DNA from 3 places in the Butyrivibrio sp. AE3003 genome. Region 1 is predicted to be linked to each of the others. Evidence: predicted binding sites of a transcription regulator. Region 1 holds the regulator's gene; each other region holds the start of a gene.
The links. Region 1 encodes Rex, which represses fermentation and respiration genes when NADH is low (regulators of the CRP and FNR family bind a similar motif). Its sites were predicted from a motif close to ATTGTTAANTANTTAACAAT; they were not measured.
Positions count from the first base shown of each region.

Region 1 (6,669 bases):
AGGATTATTGTCTTGCCTTTGAGGGAAGAACTTTTATTCTTATTATTTGCTGCCAGTTCATCAAAATGACTGTATTCTTTGAAGTTTGGGGTCGGAATGGGATAGTTAATATCACCAACTTGGGCATTTGCAATTGAGCCACTGACATTTGCTGTAAAGAAAAGGGTAGTGGCCATTGAAACTGACAGAAGGGCTTTAGTTGCTTTGTTTTTTATAATGTTCATGCCGATTTCCTCCTTTTGCTGTCTGAGTGTGAGCGATTGGATTTCTTTTCTTTGCTTGTTTTTTTCGGGTGTGCCGCCAAAGAAGCTCGGGTTATATGAAGTTATAATATTTGTAATGGTTGCATTTGCTTCTTCATCGGGACCGAGATTCTCTTTCATGTCATCGAGTGATACAAGGACAGATTTTTCAATTTTAGCTTTACCGTCTGTGTCTTTTCCGATGATAGTGATGCCTGTGTACTGAAGCATATATTTGCCTGACATGATAGGTTCACCGTTTCCGCCTGAGCTTATAAGAGTGTGAGAGTGACCGTCAAGAACCAGATCCAGAGGGTAATTAGCCTTGTATGTGGGATCGTTTTTCACTGCGTTGTATATATCGATACTTCTGTTTTGGTGGTCACCACGGTCATCTTCAAGGCCTAAGTGTGAAAGACAGATGATGATATCCGCACCATTATCTCCAAGAGAGTTTATCTGATATTTTGCGCAAGATAATGCCAGCGAGTCTTTTAACTTTTTGGCTGAAATATTATTTATGTTAGCTTCTCCTGTAAGGAGGCCGAAGAAACCAACCTTTATGCCTGTTTTGGAACTATTATATGTATAACTTGGGGCGCAAAAATAATCTTTTTCGGTAAGACTGTTAAATGCGTTCATCAATGCATTGTTGTCATTTTTATTGTTTTTTTCGGCGGTTTCCAGTTCTGTACGAGCATCTTTTGTAACTAGATTTGAACAAATAACTTTGAATTTTGCTTTCGATAGATTTTTATCAAGCTTAACGAAACTTTCAAATTCATGATTGCCTAAAGTCGCGATATCATATCCGGCAGCGTTCATGGCTTCAACACCGGCCAAACCTTCTGAAGGTTCCATGCAGTTGGCACTGTCGGCGTCCTCATTATTGTGTTCAGGATTTTTGTCCTGGCTGAAATCTCCGGAGTCGACAAGGAGAACATCAGCATTGAGTTCATTTTTGAAAAAGTTTTTTAGTGATGCTACATATGGATATTTCTGTATAGCACCGTGTACATCGTTTGTGGAAATAATTACCAGCTTGTCGGACAGGTCTTTGCCTTCCGCTACCATTTTTTTGAAATCAGATATTTTTCCGTCAACAGACTCATTGTGTTCGTATGAGACGGTTTTTGTTTCGGCGTGTGCAACAGACGCACCGAAATTTGAAGAAAGAAAGATTGCTGTTGCCATTATCATAGACATTACAGCCCGAATGGCAGGTGCTTTGTTTACATTGTGTCTTTTCATACTACTACCTCCTGTGATGTTAAAAACGTTGTTATGTCGCGTAGTAAGCATATTGGGCCCCAATGCTTAATCAATAGTATAACGTAAAAAGAAAATTAATTAAACCCCTAAATTTTTAACTCATATTTTAATATATTAATAAAAGAACCACTTCCCTGATATATGATCAAAGAAGTGGTTCGATATATATTAAAACTTTTTTATTCGAAAATTAGAACCAGAAGAAATCATCATCCTCTTCTTCAGGGAATAATTCGTCAAATAATGACTTGCTGTTCTGCTGATACTGAGGGGCAGGTGCTCCGTCGGGCTTAGCGGGAACGGTTTCAGCCTTAGGAGCGGCAGCTCCGTCAGGTTTAGCCGGAACAGTCTCACCCTTAGGTGCAGCAGCTCCGTCCGGTTTAGCGGGAACTGTTTCACCCTTAGGTGCAGCGGCTCCGTCCGGTTTTGGAGTGGATGTGCCACCCTTAGGTTGTGGAGTGGGCTTTGGCTGTGGTGAAGGTTTGGGCTGAGGCTGAGGTGTGTCACCGCATTTAGGCTGTGGTGAAGGCTTGGGCTGAGGTGTTGACTTGCCGTTGGTCTTTCCTGTGCAGCTGTTGTAATCCCAATCCCAATCGCAATCGAAGTCGCAATCAGCATCGCCGAAGAGGTTGAAACCAAATCCACCGATCATATCACTTACGAACTTGGAGATGTTTGAATCACCACCAAGGTTCTTGATGATGTCATCGAGAGAGAAGAGGAAATTATCTTCGATAGACTTGCTGTTGTTATCAAGAATTGTTACACCGATATTACGAAGAAGCATATCAGCTAACTTAAGGGGCAGAGCGCTTTCGCCTTCAGCGAAGAGAGAGCAACCGTCGAGAAGAAGATCGATGAAATCCATGCCTGATCCGCCCTTGGATGCACCCTTTGAGGCACTCTTTCCGCCAAGGCCGAATAAATTGCCAAGCAGATTAAAGATTCCGCTGCCACCCTTAAGAGCATCACCCAAGCCAAGCTGGGACATGCAGATAACAAGGTCGGCACCATCTTCCTTAAGACTCTGAGCCTGTTGTTCGGCGCAAGTATACCATTCAGAATTCTTGGATAAGTCATAGTTTCCTAAAGCTTCATATTCGGGCAATCCGAAGAAGCCGATCTTCATGTCTGAATTAGCACAGTCATACATGAAGCTGTTGTCACAAAGGCTGTTTTGCTTCATAATGCTTGAGAAGCAATCGGATGACTGTGAGAAATCCTTTCCTTTGCCTTTGCAAGCAGCATTCATTGCCTTGTCGGCACAGTCGAAATTAACAATGCTGCAACCTGAATCAAAATAATTGTTTGTATTTATATCGGATCCGTAGTTGAATCCGTAATTTCCGAAATTAGCAAAATCATAGCCGGCTTCATTCATTGCAAGGAAAGCGGCATAATCGTTATCGTAAGTGTTCATGCACTGAGCACCACCGTTGGCACTCCAAAATTTTTCCATATCTTTACCTTCACAGAAATCACCTGTGTCGATAAGAACAACATCAGACTTCAAGCTATCTTCAAAAAAGTTCTTAAGAGATGCAACATAAGGATATTTATCGAAATTACATTGTGCATCATTGGTTGAAAGGATAACTGTTTTATCGGACATATCCTTTCCTTCTTCTACAAGCTTTTTGAAATCATTGATACTGGCTACACCAGAAGTGTTATTTATATGTACACCTTCTTTTCCTCCGGCATGTGCAACGGCTGCACCTATACCGGAAGTCAGAAAGATAGTCGATGCCAGAGTTAAGGACATGACGGTCCTGATGGCACGCGATTTTTTTACAGTGTGTCTTGTCATACTATTACCTCCTTTGTTAAAACCCCTGTAACTTTGTTAGTAAAATGTTACTAACATCTAAGCAATAGTATAACGCATAATCTGTTTTTATAAAAGGTGTTATTTCAAATTTCTTTGAATTTCAAGGAGTTCAGACGTTTTAAAGATATATTTTTTGTTACAAAAATGACAACATAATTCTATAGGTTTTCCATCGTCAATCAGCTCCTGAAGCTCTTTTCGGCCAATTAACATAAGGGCTCTTTCAACCCTGTCTTTGTCGCAATTGCAGAAAAAATTTAAATCAATTTTATCTGTGATCTCTATATCGAAGCCTTCGAGAATTATGTTAAGTAAATCTTCGGGAGCCTTTCCGGCCTTGAGAATATCAGTAACCGAAGAGAATTTTGTAAGATTTTCCTCGAGCTTTGATATTACTTCTTCGGAAGCGAAGGGCAGAAGCTGGATGATAAATCCGCCTGCGGCGATAACGGAAAGATTCTCTCTTTCAACAAGAACGCCGAGTCCGACTGAAGAAGGAGTCTGTTCAGACTTGGTAAAATAGTATGTGAGATCTTCGGCAACTTCTCCGGTATACAGAGGAACCTGGCCGACATAGGGCTCTTTTAACCCCATATCCCTGATAACGGTGAGAGTACCTTCGCCGATTCCGCCTCCTACATTTAAATGTCCGGCCGCATTTGGTTCCATGACAACATAAGGATTTGTAACATAACCCTTAACATTACCAAACCTGTCGGCTGTTGCAAGAACTCCTTTTAAAGGACCGTCACCGTCCATCTTTACGGTTATGAGGTCCTGATCGTTATCCATCATTGTTCCCATCATTACAGTGCCTGTCATAAGACGTCCGAGTGCCGCTGCGGCAATGGGAGAGAGGTTGTGTGCTTTTCTTCCGTATTCGGCAAGATCTCTTGTTGTTGCAGCGAAAGCTCTTATCTGCGCATCTGCTGCGGTTGCGCGTACCATATAATCTTTATATGACATGATTTATCCTCAACTTTCTTTATTATCAATAGATGTAATTCGTATTGAATAATATATGATTTCACTATTAAAGTAAATGGCGCGGTAAATCAGCTGTTTTTGCGGAATATGTGGCTTTATCCGATTGACATAGATTTAACGCACAGATATAATTATTTTGTATAATCCTTAACAATCTATACTATTGTTTAAAAGAGAATTCTAAGAATTATTTCAGTTAAAAATAATACATAATAAAGGAGCAGAATATGGCAGATAAGGAAATTTCTCAGGCGGTCATTTCCAGACTTCCGCGTTATTTCAGATATTTGGGAGATCTCAAGGAGAAAGGTGTTGAGAGAATATCTTCTCAAGAGCTTAGCGACATCATGAAAGTCACTGCTTCTCAGATAAGGCAGGATTTTAATAATTTTGGTGGTTTTGGTCAGCAGGGATATGGTTATAACGTAGGTTATCTCTATGACGAGATCAGTAAGATTTTGGGAATAGACAAGGAACACAGCCTTGTTATTATCGGAGCCGGACATCTCGGCAAGGCAATCGCGGGTTACACGAATTTTACAAGAAGAGGATTTGTTTTCAAAGGAGCATTTGATTGTAACCCCGATCTTTTCGGATCAAAGATAAGAGATGTGGAAGTTCGTCCGATCGATGAAGTAGAAGATTTTGTAAAAAACAATAAAATAGAGATAGCTGTTTTGACCATTCCGAAGGATCAGGCAGTTCCGATGGCTCACAGACTATGCAAGTGTGGAATTAAAGCCATCTGGAACTTTGCACACGTCGATCTCGAGGTGCCTGACTATATTGTGGTAGAAAATGTACATTTATCTGACAGTTTGATGAAATTATCGTATAATATAAACAGGTCAGGAAAAAATGTTTAACTCAGGTGAGAAAAACTAATGGCAAAAGACAAAGAAGCTTATATGTCTGCGTTACAGGGAAAGAATATTCCCATTTTGACGCTGGATAACAAATGGCACCAGCTTTTTACGCAGACGGAAATGACACCGGAGATCTCGAATCTTGCGGATGAATTGAATGCACTTGTCGAGCGTGACGGGAAGTTGCGCAGTGAGACCAAGGACCTTAAGAAGGTTAAGAAAAAGCTTCTTGGTGAGATTGTGCCCCTTAGGGACGAAGCCAATAAAGCGGGTGATTCATCTGCTATCGAGAAAAAAATTGAAGACAGAACAAGACTTATCAATGACTGCAACGAGAGAATCGAATCCTACGATGATGAACTCAGGGATCTTTCGAAAAAGATATATGAAGCCGATTACGAGCTGATGATCGAAACGATGAAGGTTTGCTATGAGAGACTTCATGATAATACCGAGTACATCACGGAACTTGATAAATGGGTTTCGGATTTCAGAGTGCAACTTAAGAAGAATATAGTTCTCATGCAACAGGCGGAGATGGAAAATTATAATCTTTATTCCTATATGCATCAGATCTTTGGGCCGGAAGTTATTGAAATATTCGATATGAAATACGATCCGGACAGAAGACATCCTATCCGCAGGCCTCTTGCAGGCAATGACAAGGATTACACATCATAATTGATTTAAAAAGCTGCCTGATGGCAGCTTTTTTCAAAGGGGAGATAAGCTATGAAGTATGCGGTGACAAGCGATGAGATGAAAAGATATGACAGAAATACTTCGGAGGTCTTCGGAGTGAGCACTGAGATTTTGATGGAAAGAGCGTCTCTTTGCGTTGCTGATGAGATTGAAAAACATATTTCTTCCAAAAACGCAGACAGAAAGTACACAGCGCTTGTTTTTGCCGGAGTCGGAAATAACGGCGGAGACGGCATTTGTACCGCGAGGCTTTTAAAACAAAGGGGCATAAGAGTCAAGCTTGTGGTAGTCGGTGATATGACTAAGTGCAGCGACCTGTGCCTGAAGCAACTTAAGATCGCGGCAAATTACGGAATCAATGCTGACACTTTTTCCAATATAAGAGACAACAAAAGCCCTGCTGAATGGGATATTATAGTAGATGCATTGTTTGGTATAGGGATTTCCAGAAATATTACGGGAAGTTATGCCGAGGCTATCGACTATATCAATGATTGCAAAAAAGACAGAAGAGAAGATCTTTTTGTTGTGTCTGTCGACATTCCTTCGGGGATAAATGCTGATGACGGAAGGATCTGTTCTCTTTGTGTAAAAGCTGATGAAACTGTTACGTTTAACTGCGTAAAACTGGGACATATTCTGTATCCCGGATGCGAATATACTGGCAAGCTTGTTGTCTGCGATGCCGGAATTACAAAAGAAAGCTTTTGCGGAAACACTCCGGAATATTTCTTTTATGACGAGAAAGTTACAGCTCTTTTGCCCGAGA
Region 1 covers NZ_JMLX01000001.1:535,959-542,627, forward strand. The annotation lists gene CD00_RS0102615 (metallophosphoesterase) at 1-1,493, opposite strand, end outside; gene CD00_RS0102620 (hypothetical protein) at 1,705-3,324, opposite strand; gene hslO (Hsp33 family molecular chaperone HslO) at 3,424-4,311, opposite strand; gene CD00_RS0102630 (redox-sensing transcriptional repressor Rex) at 4,560-5,198, shown strand; gene CD00_RS0102635 (hypothetical protein) at 5,217-5,879, shown strand; gene CD00_RS0102640 (NAD(P)H-hydrate dehydratase) at 5,931-6,669, shown strand, end outside.

Region 2 (6,669 bases), 1.9 Mb from region 1:
CTTGCAATGTTTTTGTATGGGATGAACGTTATGAGCGGAGGTCTTACCAAGGCCGCAGGCGGAAGACTTGAGAGCGTACTTGCCAAAGTCACCAAACATCCTATTATCGCGTATTTATTCGGTGTCGGTGTAACCGCACTGGTTCAATCATCATCTGCATCTACCGTAATGGTAGTTGGTCTTGTTAATTCAGGAATCGTAACTCTTAAACAGGCAGTAAACGTTATTCTCGGTGCTAACCTTGGTACGACATTTACGGCATGGATTCTTACACTTAATAATCTTAACAGCACAAAGTATTTGTGGCTGGAACTCTTAAAGCCCAGGTCATTCACACCTTTCTTGGCTCTTATAGGTATCGGGCTATATATGTTTTCCAAAAGTGAGAAAAAGAAAAATATCGGAACAATCCTTCTCGGATTTTCTGTTTTGATGTTCGGAATGAGCAGTATGTCTGATGCTGTCGCTCCGCTAAAGGATAATGAAGGATTTAAGAGCCTTCTTATGAAGTTCAGCAATCCTCTTATCGGATTCATGGTCGGAATCTTTTTTACCATGCTCATTCAGAGTTCAGCCGGAACAATCGGTGTGCTTCAGGCGATATCGGGAAGTATACCTGTGTATTTCAACATAGCAATACCTGTTGTTGTAGGCGCTGAGGTTGGTACATGTATCACAGCGATTCTTTCATCGTTTGGCGCAAACAAGAATGGTAAGAGAACAGCTCTTATGCACTTGTATTTCAACTTCATAAAAGCATTACTGTTTATGATAATTTTTTATTCTTTGAATGCCGTGATGAATTTCTCCTTTATGCACCGGGAAGTCGGACTTGCGGGAATTCCGGGGATACATACACTTATTAATCTTATTGCAACGCCCCTTATGCTTCCTTTCTCAGGGGTGCTTGTAAATCTCGCACTCAGCTCTATTCCTATAGATGATAAGGAGAAAAAGGAGCAGGAAGAGCAGCAGGGAATCAGAACTTTGGATCCTCTTTTCCTTGCGAACCCTCCTTTTGCGCTTGAACAGGCCAGACTTGCTGCGGTCGAGATGGCAAATATGTCAAAAGATGCCCTTGATAAGGCAGTTTCACTTATTACGGATTACAAAGATGAAGTGGCGCAGGATGTCGATTATCTTGAACGCAAAGTCGATCAGTACGAGGACCAGCTTGGAACTTATCTTATGAAGATAAACAACCATCATCTTGCTCCCGAAGACAGCCATACACTCACAATGCTTCTTCATTGCATCACCGACTATGAGAGAATAAGCGATCATGCTCTCAACATCATGCAGAAAGCTCAGGGTATGGCGGAGAATAAGAGAGAGTTTACCCAGAAGGGTCAGATAGAGATGGATATATTCGCATCAGCGGTAAAAGAGATCGTGGATATGTCTATAAAAGCGTTTGAAACACGTGATGTCGAGATAGCAAAGTCTATAGAGCCTCTCGAGGAAGCGATTGACGGCATTCAGAAAGAGATAAAAAGGCGTCATGTGAGAAGGCTTCGCAAGGGCAAGTGTACCATTGAGCAGGGCTTTGACCTTAGTGATATCGGAACAGATTATGAGCGTATCGCAGATCACTGCAGCAACATCGCCGTAGGCGTTATTGAGGTGCATGATGATGCGTACGATGCACACGAGTATTTGGAAACGCTCAAAGCGGATAAAAGAGAAGGCTTTGAGCAGGCAGTTGATTTCTACGAGAGAAAATATCAGCTTCCTTCTGTTAAGTTTTAATGCAGGAGTGATTATTTATGGAATTTCAGTACTTAGAGAAAAAGGAGCAGGGCGAGTTCATTACCCGCTACGACCTTCATTACAAAACTGTTGATAACAAGGATAAGACATACGAGATAATCAGCAGAAATCCCGATCTCAAGGGATATGACGATATTCACAACAACAAGATCGATGCAGTTGTGCTTATCATGCACGATGAGACTGGGGAAAAGATACTTATAAACAAAGAGTTCAGACTTGCACCGGGCGCATGGGTATACAACTTCCCTGCAGGTCTTATCGATCCCGGTGAAGTACCGGAGGAGAGCGCAAGAAGAGAACTCAAGGAAGAAACAGGACTTGATATAATCAGTATTGACGAGTGGATTGGCGAAAGTTACAGTGCAGTCGGTTTCTCAAATGAAAAGAACCTTTGCTGCGTCGGAAAGGCGGCGGGAACTTTTTCAAAAAGCAGCTCGACATTGGAAGAGATAGTACCCGGCTGGTATACCAAAAAAGAAGTAAGAGAACTGCTTAAGACTCAGCCTTTTGCTGCAAGGACGCAGGCGTATTGCTACTTATGGTCGAAGGAGTAATGAGAGTCGGTATTTGTTTATGAATGATAAGAAAGAGATACAAAAAGGAATATATCAGGGCCGGAGCCAGGCAGAAGAGTTAAAAAGAGGAATCATAGGGCTCAATATCTGTGAGGAGTGCGGTGGACTATGCACTGCGAGTGTCCCTATTATCGAGGGACTTCCTGTAAATGCGCAGGTAAGCCTTATGGAGCATTCTGTTCATGAGACTCTCAAGAAGAACAGTTATCTTTTCAGAGAAGGCGAACCCGTTGATTCCATATGCATAATACGAAAAGGAAGAGTTAAGCTTTGCAGATACGATTCTCTCGGAAGAGAGCAGATCATAACGATTCTTGCAGATCATGACATCATTTGGGAAGGCATGTTTTTGGATGGCAGTATTTATCCTTATTCTGCGGTTTGCCTTACAAATGCTTCTATTTGCCAGATACACAGGGATGATTTCATTAAAGTTGTGGACGATCCTTCGGCTGCGATGAATATCATCATTCTTTTGAGCAAAAAACTCCACGATGCCAATGAGAGGAACATGCTTCTTTCCACAAAAGACCCGATGGCCAGACTGGCGGGCTTTTTGATGTACAGAGTTGACAGGAGTGTGGGCGATGACATAGTATTAAAACTCGATGACATTGCCGCAAGTGTAAATCTTCGAACAGAGACTGTCAGCAGGAAACTCAGGGAGATGGAAAAGAGCGGGCTTATTGAGCGAGTCGGACATGCCAAGATCAGGGTGCTCGACAGAGATGCATTAAGGGAAATATATATTTATCAGTGATCTATACAGATTATTTATGAAACGGAGTAACAATGGTTAAAGGTGCAATTCATTCAATAGAGACATTCGGTTCGGTTGATGGACCCGGAATCAGATTTATCGTATTCTTAAAGGGATGCAAATTAAGATGCAAGTACTGCCACAATGCTGATACTTGGGATCCCAATTCGGAAGATATGCGTACTCCCGATGAACTTCTGGACTTTGCGGAAAGATACAGAAGCTATTGGGGAACAGAAGGCGGAATTACTGTAAGCGGCGGAGAGCCGCTTCTTCAGATAGACTTCTTGATCGAGCTCTTTAAGAAGGCAAAAGAGCGCGGTATCAATACATGCATAGATACGGCACTTCAGCCTTTTACGCGTGAGGAGCCTTTCTTTTCCAAGTTTGAGGAACTTATGAAGTATACGGACCTGTTACTTGTTGATATCAAGCACATCGACAAGGATGAGCACATAGAGCTCACAGGGCTTCCGAATGACAATATATTCGACGGATTCAAGTATCTGTCGGATATCTCAAAACCCATATGGATCCGTCATGTGCTCGTGCCCGGAATAACCGATGATGATGAGTACCTTAAGAGAACAAGAGAGTTTATAGAGACTCTTTCCAATGTACAAAAGATTGAGGTCCTTCCCTATCATTCGATGGGACAGCATAAGTTCGAGACACTCGGTATTCCTTACAAGCTCGACGGCGTTAAATCTCCTTCAAAAGAGAGAGTTGAAAATGCAATGAAAATATTAAATGGGAAATAATATCATGAGAAGGCAGCTGCGCAATGGAGCTGTCTTTTTTGATGGAGTTAAATAATATTTTAAGAAAAACTCAAAACTTGATTACAATCAATGTTTGGATGTGTAACAGGTGATATCATCAATCTCGAACAATACATATGATAATATTTTAACGAGGAGTACGTAAAATGAACGAAGCATGGCGCGGGTTTAAGGGAACCCACTGGTTGGATGACGTTAACGTAAGAGATTTCATCCAGAACAACTACACACCTTATGACGGAGATGAGAGCTTTTTGGCTGAGCCTACAGAAGCTACAGATAAGCTTTGGGGCAAGCTTCAGGAGCTCCAGAAACAGGAACGTGAAAAGGGCGGCGTTCTTGAGTGTGAGACAGAGGTTGTTTCTAGTCTTACAGCATATGGCCCCGGATATATTGATGAGTCTATGAAGGACCTTGAGCAGGTTGTTGGTCTTCAGACAGATAAGCCTCTTAAGAGAGCATTCATGCCTTTCGGCGGAATCAAGATGGCTGAAGAAGCTGCTGAGACATACGGATACAAGGTAAATGAGAAGTTCCACAAGATCTTCACAGAGTATCACAAGACTCACAACCAGGCAGTATTTGATGCTTACACACCTGAGATGAGAGCAGCAAGACACAGCCACATCGTAACAGGTCTTCCTGATACATACGGCCGTGGACGTATCGTAGGCGACTACAGAAGAGTAGCTCTTTACGGTATCGATTACCTCATCAAGAAGAAGATGGATGACTACAACAACTGTGGTGACGGAACAATGCTCGACCACATCATCCGTCAGAGAGAAGAAATCTCTGAGCAGGTTAGAGCTCTTAAGGGAATGAAGGAAATGGCATCCGTTTACGGATTTGATATTTCTGCTCCCGCTAAGAACGCTAAGGAAGCTGTTCAGTGGCTTTACTTCGGATACCTTGCAGCTATCAAGACTCAGAACGGTGCTGCTATGTCAGTTGGACGTGTTTCAACATTCCTTGATATTTATATTGAAAGAGATATTAAAGAGGGAACTCTTACAGAGAAAGAGGCACAGGAACTTATCGACCACATGACAATGAAGTTCAGAATGGTTAAGTTCGCTCGTATCCCTTCATACAACAACCTCTTCTCAGGTGACCCTGTATGGGCTACACTTGAAGTTGGTGGACTTGGAATGGATGGTCGTCACATGGTTACAAAGAACGACTTCCGTTTCCTTCATACTCTTGAGAACATGGGACCTTCACCTGAGCCTAACCTTACAGTGCTCTACACATCTAAGCTCCCTGAGACATTCAAGAAGTATGCTGCAAAGATTTCAGTTACAACATCTTCAATCCAGTACGAGAACGATGATGTTATGCGTCCTATCTGGGGCGATGACTACAGCATCTGCTGCTGCGTATCTGCTACACAGACAGGTAAAGAGATGCAGTTCTTCGGAGCAAGAGCTAACCTTGCTAAGTGCCTTCTTTACGCTATCAACGGTGGTAAGGATGAGAAGTTCCTTACAAAGGACGGCAAGCACATGCAGGTAGGTCCTGAGATGGCTCCTATCACAGCTGACGTACTTGATTATGATGAAGTTATGCACAAATATGACATCATGATGGATTGGCTTGCAGGACTCTATGTAAACATCCTCAACCTTATCCAGTACATGCATGATAAGTACTACTACGAAGCAGCTGAGATGGCTCTTATCGATACAGATGTAAGACGTACATTCGCTACAGGTATCGCTGGATTCTCACACGTTGTAGATTCACTTTCAGCTATCAAGTATGCTAAGGTTACAACTGTTCGTGATGAGTCAGGTCTTGTTGTTGATTACAAGGTAGAGGGAGACTTCCCAAGATACGGTAATGATGATGAGAGAGCAGACGAGATCGCTGTATGGCTCCTTAAGACATTCATGAAGAAGATCGAGAAGCACCACACATATCGTGATTCTGAGCCTACAACATCTATCCTTACAATCACATCTAACGTTGTTTATGGTAAGGCTACAGGTGCTACACCTGACGGAAGACCTGCATTCGCTTCATTCGCACCCGGAGCATCACCTTCATACGGTGCTGAGAAGACAGGACTTCTTGCTTCACTTAACTCTGTTGCTAAGATTCCTTACGAGTACGCTCTTGACGGAATTTCTAACACACAGACAATGAACCCTAACGCTCTTGGTCACGACGATGAGGAGAGATCAAACAAGCTTGTTAGCGTTCTTGACGGATACTTTGACCAGGGTGCACACCACCTTAACGTTAACGTATTTGGTAAGGAGAAGCTCATCGATGCTATGGAGCATCCTGAGAAGCCTGAGTATGCTAACTTCACTATCCGTGTATCAGGATATGCTGTTAAGTTCATCAACCTTACTAAGGAGCAGCAGCTCGACGTTATCGCACGTACATGCCACGAGGCACTTTGATCTTAGATCGTACGTAATATAACATGTAAATAAATAGGGACGGCTCGAGATAATCGAGTCGTCCTTTTTATATTAATAAAAAGATCTGAAAGCAATTAAGCTTTCAGATCTTTTAATTTCTTTTCATCTATCTTGCCTTCTGCAATTGTATTTTTTACCCATAACCTAAGGGCTTCAACAGTCATATCTATATTGTCCAGCTGACGCTGTATTTCGGCGAAATCTTTGAGTTCGTCATCTGTTATGCGCCCGTCTGCTGTTATGTCTATTAAACGAGCTTTCTGGTTGTCCAGAGAATTAAGTGCGGATAACATTCCAAGTACAATCTCCGATAATGATGAAATCTTAACCTCGGGAACATTGCCTTT
Region 2 covers NZ_JMLX01000001.1:2,477,422-2,484,090, reverse strand. The annotation lists gene CD00_RS0111955 (Na/Pi cotransporter family protein) at 1-1,749, shown strand, start outside; gene CD00_RS0111950 (NUDIX hydrolase) at 1,767-2,327, shown strand; gene CD00_RS0111945 (Crp/Fnr family transcriptional regulator) at 2,347-3,108, shown strand; gene pflA (pyruvate formate-lyase-activating protein) at 3,141-3,869, shown strand; gene pflB (formate C-acetyltransferase) at 4,037-6,301, shown strand; gene CD00_RS0111930 (helix-turn-helix domain-containing protein) at 6,397-6,669, opposite strand, start outside.
Region 2: pflB (formate C-acetyltransferase) is a predicted target of Rex. The motif match lies at 4,006-4,025, and genes of this name have one in related genera.

Region 3 (6,669 bases), 400 kb from region 1:
GCAGTAGTCATCAAAGAGTTTTAAGTTTTCAAGCGTAAGTTCAAAGTAGTGCCTGAAAACTTCTTTTACATCAAGGCCTTCCCAGAATTCAGGGTAGTAGGGATCTTGCCCGTCAATAAGATGCATGGATGCGATGACGAAGTCAAAAGATTCCGAGCGGACATAGGCTGTGTTTTCTTTGGCTATATGATCCTGCATGCCTACTTCAACACCGAATTTTATAGAAATCTTGTCTTTGTACATCTCCTTATACTTATATAGCTCTTTTTTGTAAGGAGGAGTGTCCAATAAAAAATAATCTTTCGGGGTGTCTTCGGTTATCGGATAGTCCATGTCCATGTGGTCGGTAAAACAGATTTCTTCAAGGCCTTTGTTTATGGCACTTTTGATCATGTCTTCCATGGGTGCTTCGCTGTCGCCCGAATTGTGAGTGTGTAAATGGTAGTCTGCCGGTAAGATCATATGGGGTTCTCCGTGATTTATTAAATGATGAATGTACGCATTTTTGACTTTTTGTATCTATAATATGATATGCGAATTGCTCCATGACTGACGTCATTCTCGCAATTCTACAATCATTCGGAAACCGCGGATTTGCAAAGCAAATCGCTAATTCCTCATGATTGTTAGGGTCAAAAGGTCAAAAAGCTTAACATGCAAGCATGTACGCATTTTTGACTTTTTGACACCTATATCATAATATTCTTACTTGATTTATGCTACATTTTTTATTAGAATTAGAGTTGCTGATAAAAAATTATCAATAAGTGTGATATTAAGCAGCAATTAAATATTATATTCATTTTAGGAGGAACTTAAAATGGCAGTTAAAGTAGCAATCAATGGTTTTGGTCGTATCGGACGTCTTGCTTTCAGACAGATGTTTGAGCATGAAGGAACAGAGATCGTAGCAATCAACGATCTTACAGATCCTAAGATGCTTGCTCATCTTCTTAAGTATGATTCATCACAGGGCAAGTACAAGTATGCTGATAAGGTTTCTTACAGCGAGAATTCAATCACAGTTAATGGCAAGGAAATCACAATCTACAAAGAGGCAGATGCTAAGAACCTTCCTTGGGGCAAGATTGGTGTAGACGTTGTTCTTGAGTGTACAGGTTTCTACACATCAAAGGCTAAGGCACAGGCTCATATCGATGCCGGTGCTAAGAAGGTAGTTATTTCTGCTCCTGCAGGAAATGATCTTCCTACTATCGTATACAATGTTAACCACGAGACACTTACAGCAGATGACAACATCATCTCAGCTGCATCATGTACAACAAACTGCCTTGCACCTATGGCTAAGGCTCTTAACGATTTCGCACCTATCCAGTCTGGTATCATGGCAACAATCCATGCTTACACAGGTGATCAGATGATCCTTGACGGACCTCAGAGAAAGGGTGACCTTAGAAGAGCACGTGCAGGCGCTGTTAACATCGTTCCTAACTCAACAGGTGCTGCAAAGGCTATCGGCCTTGTTATCCCTGAACTTAACGGAAAGCTCATCGGAGCTGCTCAGAGAGTTCCTGTTCCTACAGGTTCAACAACTCTTCTTTTCGCAGTTGTTAAGTCAAGCACAGAGGTAACTAAGGAAGCTATCAACGAGGCTATGAAGAAGGCTTCTGATCCTGAGACATTCGGATACAACGAGGATGAAATCGTTTCATCTGATATCGTTGGAATGACATATGGTTCACTCTTCGATGCAACACAGACAATGGTTAACAAGATTGGTGATGATCTCTATGAAGTTCAGGTTGTTTCATGGTATGACAACGAGAACTCATACACATCACAGATGGTTCGTACAATCAAGTACTTCGAGAAGTTCGTTAAGTAATCACTTGACGAGGTTTTGTCGAGTCTAGTGTACTACTTAGTTCGATCGAGCACCTTCGGTGCGAGAGTCGAACCTCCTTGTGAAAACTCGCGGGGAGCAAGTAGAACCTAATAGAAACCATTAAGAGGGTCCGGTCCGTTTGGACCAGGCCCTCTATTTTATTGAATAGGAAATTTCTTTGAAATTCCCTATTCAATAAAAACGCTCCGCTATGGATGCGCAACTCGCGGAAATGAAATTATTGCTTACGCAATCCGCTCGTGCGCGAAAGAGTCGCAAGCGACTCTTTATCATCAATTTTTATTACAAAGGAGAACAAAAATGAGTCTTAATAAGAAATCAGTAGACGATATTAACGTAAAGGGCAGACGCGTACTTGTTCGTTGCGACTTCAACGTTCCTCTCAAGAACGGTGAGATCACAGACGAGACAAGAGTAGTAGCAGCTCTTCCTACAATCAACAAGCTTATAAAGGATGGTGGCAAGGTTATTCTTTGCTCACACCTTGGAAAAGTAAAGAACGGCCCTAACGAGGGTGAGTCACTTGCACCTGTTGCAAAGAGACTTTCTGAAAAGCTCGGCAAAGAGGTTAAGTTCATTTCTGATTACAACGTAACAGGCGCTGATGCAACAGCAGCTGTAGAAGCTATGAACGAGGGAGATGTTGTTCTTCTTCAGAATACTCGTTTCAGAGGCAAGGAAGAGACAAAGCCCGAAGAGGCAGGCGATGCTTTTGCAAAAGAGCTCGCAGAGCTTGCTGATGACTATGTATGCGATGCTTTCGGATCAGCTCACAGAGCACACGCTTCTGTAGCAGGCGTTACAAAGTTCATCACAGAGAAGGGCGGAAACAACGCAGTTGGATACCTCATGCAGAAGGAAATCGATTTCCTCGGAAATGCAGTTGAGAACCCTGTAAGACCTTTCGTAGCTATACTTGGTGGTGCTAAGGTTGCTGATAAGCTCAACGTTATCAATAACCTCATCGAGAAGTGCGATACACTTATCATCGGTGGTGGTATGGCATTCACATTCCTCAAGGCTCAGGGCTATGAGGTTGGTAAGTCTCTTGTAGACGATACAAAGCTTGATTATTGTAAGGAAATGCTTGAGAAGGCTAAGGCTAACGGCAAGCAGCTTCTTCTTCCCATCGATACTGTAGTTTCAGCAGGATTCCCTGATCCTATCGATAACCCCAGCATCGAGACAGAAATCGTTCCTTCAAATCAGATTCCTGCTGATAAGGAAGGTCTTGATATCGGTCTTAAGACACGTGACCTCTTCGCTGATGCTGTTAAGTCAGCTAAGACAGTTGTTTGGAACGGACCTATGGGTGTATTCGAGAACCCTGTTCTTGCAGAGGGAACAAAGTCAGTAGCTAAGGCTCTTGCAGAGACAACAGCTACAACAATCATCGGTGGTGGTGACAGTGCAGCAGCTGTTAATCAGCTTGGCTTCGCTGACAAGATGAGCCACATCTCAACAGGTGGTGGTGCTTCTCTTGAGTTCCTTGAGGGTAAGGCGCTTCCCGGTGTAGTAGCAGCTGATGATAAGTGAGACTCCGACGAGGTTTTTTCGAGTCGGTAGTTCGAACTTAGTTCTGGCGAGCACCGATAGGTGCGAGAGCAGAACTTCCTTGTGAAAATCAAGAAGTAAATATTACAAAATATAGAGGTGGAAAACATGGCACGTAGAAGAATAATCGCCGGAAACTGGAAGATGAACAAGACTCCAAGCGAGGCAGTAGCTCTTTGTGAAGAGCTCAAGGATCTTGTAAAGAATGATGATGTAGACGTAGTTTACTGCGTACCTGCAATCGATATTGTACCCGTAGTTAACGCTGTTAAGGGCACAAACGTACACGTTGGTGCAGAGAATTTTTATATCGTAGACAGCGGTGCATTCACAGGTGAGATTTCAGCACCCATGCTTAAGGATGCAGGTGTAGAGTACATCATTATCGGACATTCAGAGAGAAGAGATATCTTCGGAGAGAACGATATCCTTATCAACCAGAAAGTAAAGAAAGCATTTGCTTCAGGTCTTACACCTATCCTTTGCTGCGGTGAGTCACTTGCACTTCGTAAGGCTGACACATACAAAGAGTGGATCGAGAGACAGATCACATGGGATCTTGACGGCGTAACAGCTGATCAGGTTAAGAAGCTTGTTATCGCTTACGAGCCTATCTGGGCAATCGGAACAGGCGAGACAGCTACAGCAGATCAGGCTGAGGAAGTATGTAAGCTTATCCGTGAGCTTATTGCTAAGCTTTACGATCAGGCAACAGCTGATGAGGTTCGCATCCAGTACGGCGGATCTATGAATGCAGGAAACGCTGCTGAGCTTCTTTCAAAGCCCAACATCGACGGCGGACTTATCGGCGGAGCAAGCCTTAAGGCTGACTTCGGAAAAATTGTTAATGCATAATGTACTACTTTGTTCCGGCGAGCACCTTTGGTGCGAGAGCAGAACATCCAATTTTACGGAATAAACTGCCATTATTGTAAAATTTATAGGCGACGCAAAAGATGATTTCATCTTTTGCGTCGCTTCAGACTGTAGACAAAGTGGTCTTGAGAGCATAGCTCTCAAGGCCATTTTTCATCTTATGATGACGTTTTTATAATAAATATGGTCATAAACGGCCCTTATCAGGCCATTTCTAACCGCCATTCATGCTTGATTCTTGCAAGTTTTTTCAGATTCATACACGCAAAAGTAAGCGCGACCTTCATTTCCATCCGCGCCTTGCCATACATCTGTGTATATCTGAATCCGTGGTTTTCTTTGGCGGTCCCAAAAATTCTTTCTATTGTTTCTTTGCGATGTGAATAAAGATCTTTCATTCCCTCTGTGTATCTGATATCATCGCATACTTCCATGTAGTCTTCCCAGATATGACGAGTAATCATCTTTACATGGTTCTTGCTAAGAGTACATTGCTCAAGGTAAGGGCAGCTTTCACATACCTTTCCGCAGCTCTTGTATTCTCTATATCCATCACGGTTTGTTGTGGCATACTCCAGAACCTGATTGTTAGGGCAAACATAACAGTCATTGTATTCATCGTATGCATACTCGGATTTTCTAAAAAATCCTTTCTTCGTCATTGGACGTTTGTAAGGAAGAAGCGGTTTGATGCCGTCATCTATGAGAAGCTTAGCTATGGCTGGTGTCTTATAGCCTGCATCTGCAACGATGGTTTCAACACCGATATCCTTGATCTTGTCGTAGAGTCCTTTGAATGTACGGCTGTCATGCTCGTTGCCAGGATTGACTGTATAATCAAGGATCCATCCATTCCTATCGCAGGCCGTTTCAATCCCGTATGCGAATACATTCTTGTGTTCACCTTTTCTGAACCATCCACTATCAGGATCAGTAGTGCTGCACCTTACTTTCTTTGTATCCTTAGGCACATCGTCTGTGTAATCACTGAAATCATCATGACCACCGGTACCTTTATCATTGTCATCATCCTTGTCTTTTAGAGGCTTCTTACCATGCTCGGCACGGTCTTCATTTATCTCTTTCTTAAGCATTTCCTCGTAGAACAATGCTTCCTGCTTTGCTAGTTTATGTTGCATCTTTCTGTTATTGGCCCTGGCTTTTACATGAGTAGCATCTACAAATACAGCAGTAGGATCAACAAGCTTGAAGCGGTAACAGTCTTCAAGAATACGCTGGAAAATCTGCTCAAAGAGATCTGTATCTTTAAATCGTCTTGTATAGTTCTTTCCAAATGTTGAGAAATGTGGGACTGGTTCGTTAAGCTTTAAGCCTAAGAACCATCTGTATGCAACGTTAACTTCTATTTCTTTGATAGTCTGTCGCATGCTACGGATTCCGTATAAATACTGGATGAATGGGATTTTAATGAGAGTGACAGGATCCATGCTGGGCCTGCCCATGTCTGATGAATACTTATCTTCAACGAGGTCATATATAAATGACCAGTCAATGGCTTTATCGATAAGACGAAGCATGTGGTCCTGTGGAACTAGGTCATCCATGCTCACAAACTGCATCTGTTCACGATTTCTTTCAGTATTAGAAGTCATCATAAAAGCAATCCCCATCCCCAACTTTTTATACTTCTATTATACCAGAAAAAGTGTCACAATCCCAGATAAATACTGGGTTTGTGACACTTTTGCAAAGAAAAATCCACGGCATATGCCGTGGACTTTGTCTACAGTCTGAGGCGACGCAAAAGATGATTTCATCTTTTGCGTCGCTTTTTACTTTAAAGATATTTCTTCAAATTTCAGGAAAATTGACTAAGAGATAGGGAAAGCAATGCTTTAGTCAACGCGTCAAGGAAATTTGTCTTAGATTGAGCAGAAGATTACAGGGAAAAGTGCCTAAGAGAGGGTAAAATTAAAGATTTAGTCAATGTAGCAAGAAAATCCATCTTAGATTGAGCAGAAGATTACAGCGAATATTGATCAAAAGTCGGCGAGACATCACACTAAGTGATAACCTCAGCTGATTGGCACTGATAAGTTTTCTCAAATTCTCACGAAAGACATACTATGATAAGATTTGAGCATCACAGAAATGCGATGCTGACCGGAAAGCCGGAGGTGTTATGATATACCTCCGGTTTTTCTATAAAATGTCGGCATCTTTCGGGAGAGGTGAAGAAATGCCAAACATACAGTATTCGGGAGTCAGGGAGAGCATCCCGGGAAGAATAAACGATCTTGGTACAACCGGAAAAGAAGTTGCGGAAAACTACAAAAAGGGATGTCTTAAAAGGGCAGACAGGAGCTTTGCACAGGGACTGCAGTGTCAGCAGATAAACAGTATGGCGGCGC
Region 3 covers NZ_JMLX01000001.1:140,227-146,895, forward strand. The annotation lists gene CD00_RS0100645 (histidinol-phosphatase HisJ family protein) at 1-462, opposite strand, end outside; gene gap (type I glyceraldehyde-3-phosphate dehydrogenase) at 821-1,846, shown strand; gene CD00_RS0100655 (phosphoglycerate kinase) at 2,168-3,403, shown strand; gene tpiA (triose-phosphate isomerase) at 3,530-4,276, shown strand; gene CD00_RS16670 (IS1182 family transposase) at 4,501-5,913, opposite strand; gene CD00_RS0100670 (nitrogenase component 1) at 6,498-6,669, shown strand, end outside.
Region 3: gap (type I glyceraldehyde-3-phosphate dehydrogenase) is a predicted target of Rex. The motif match lies at 746-765, and genes of this name have one in related genera.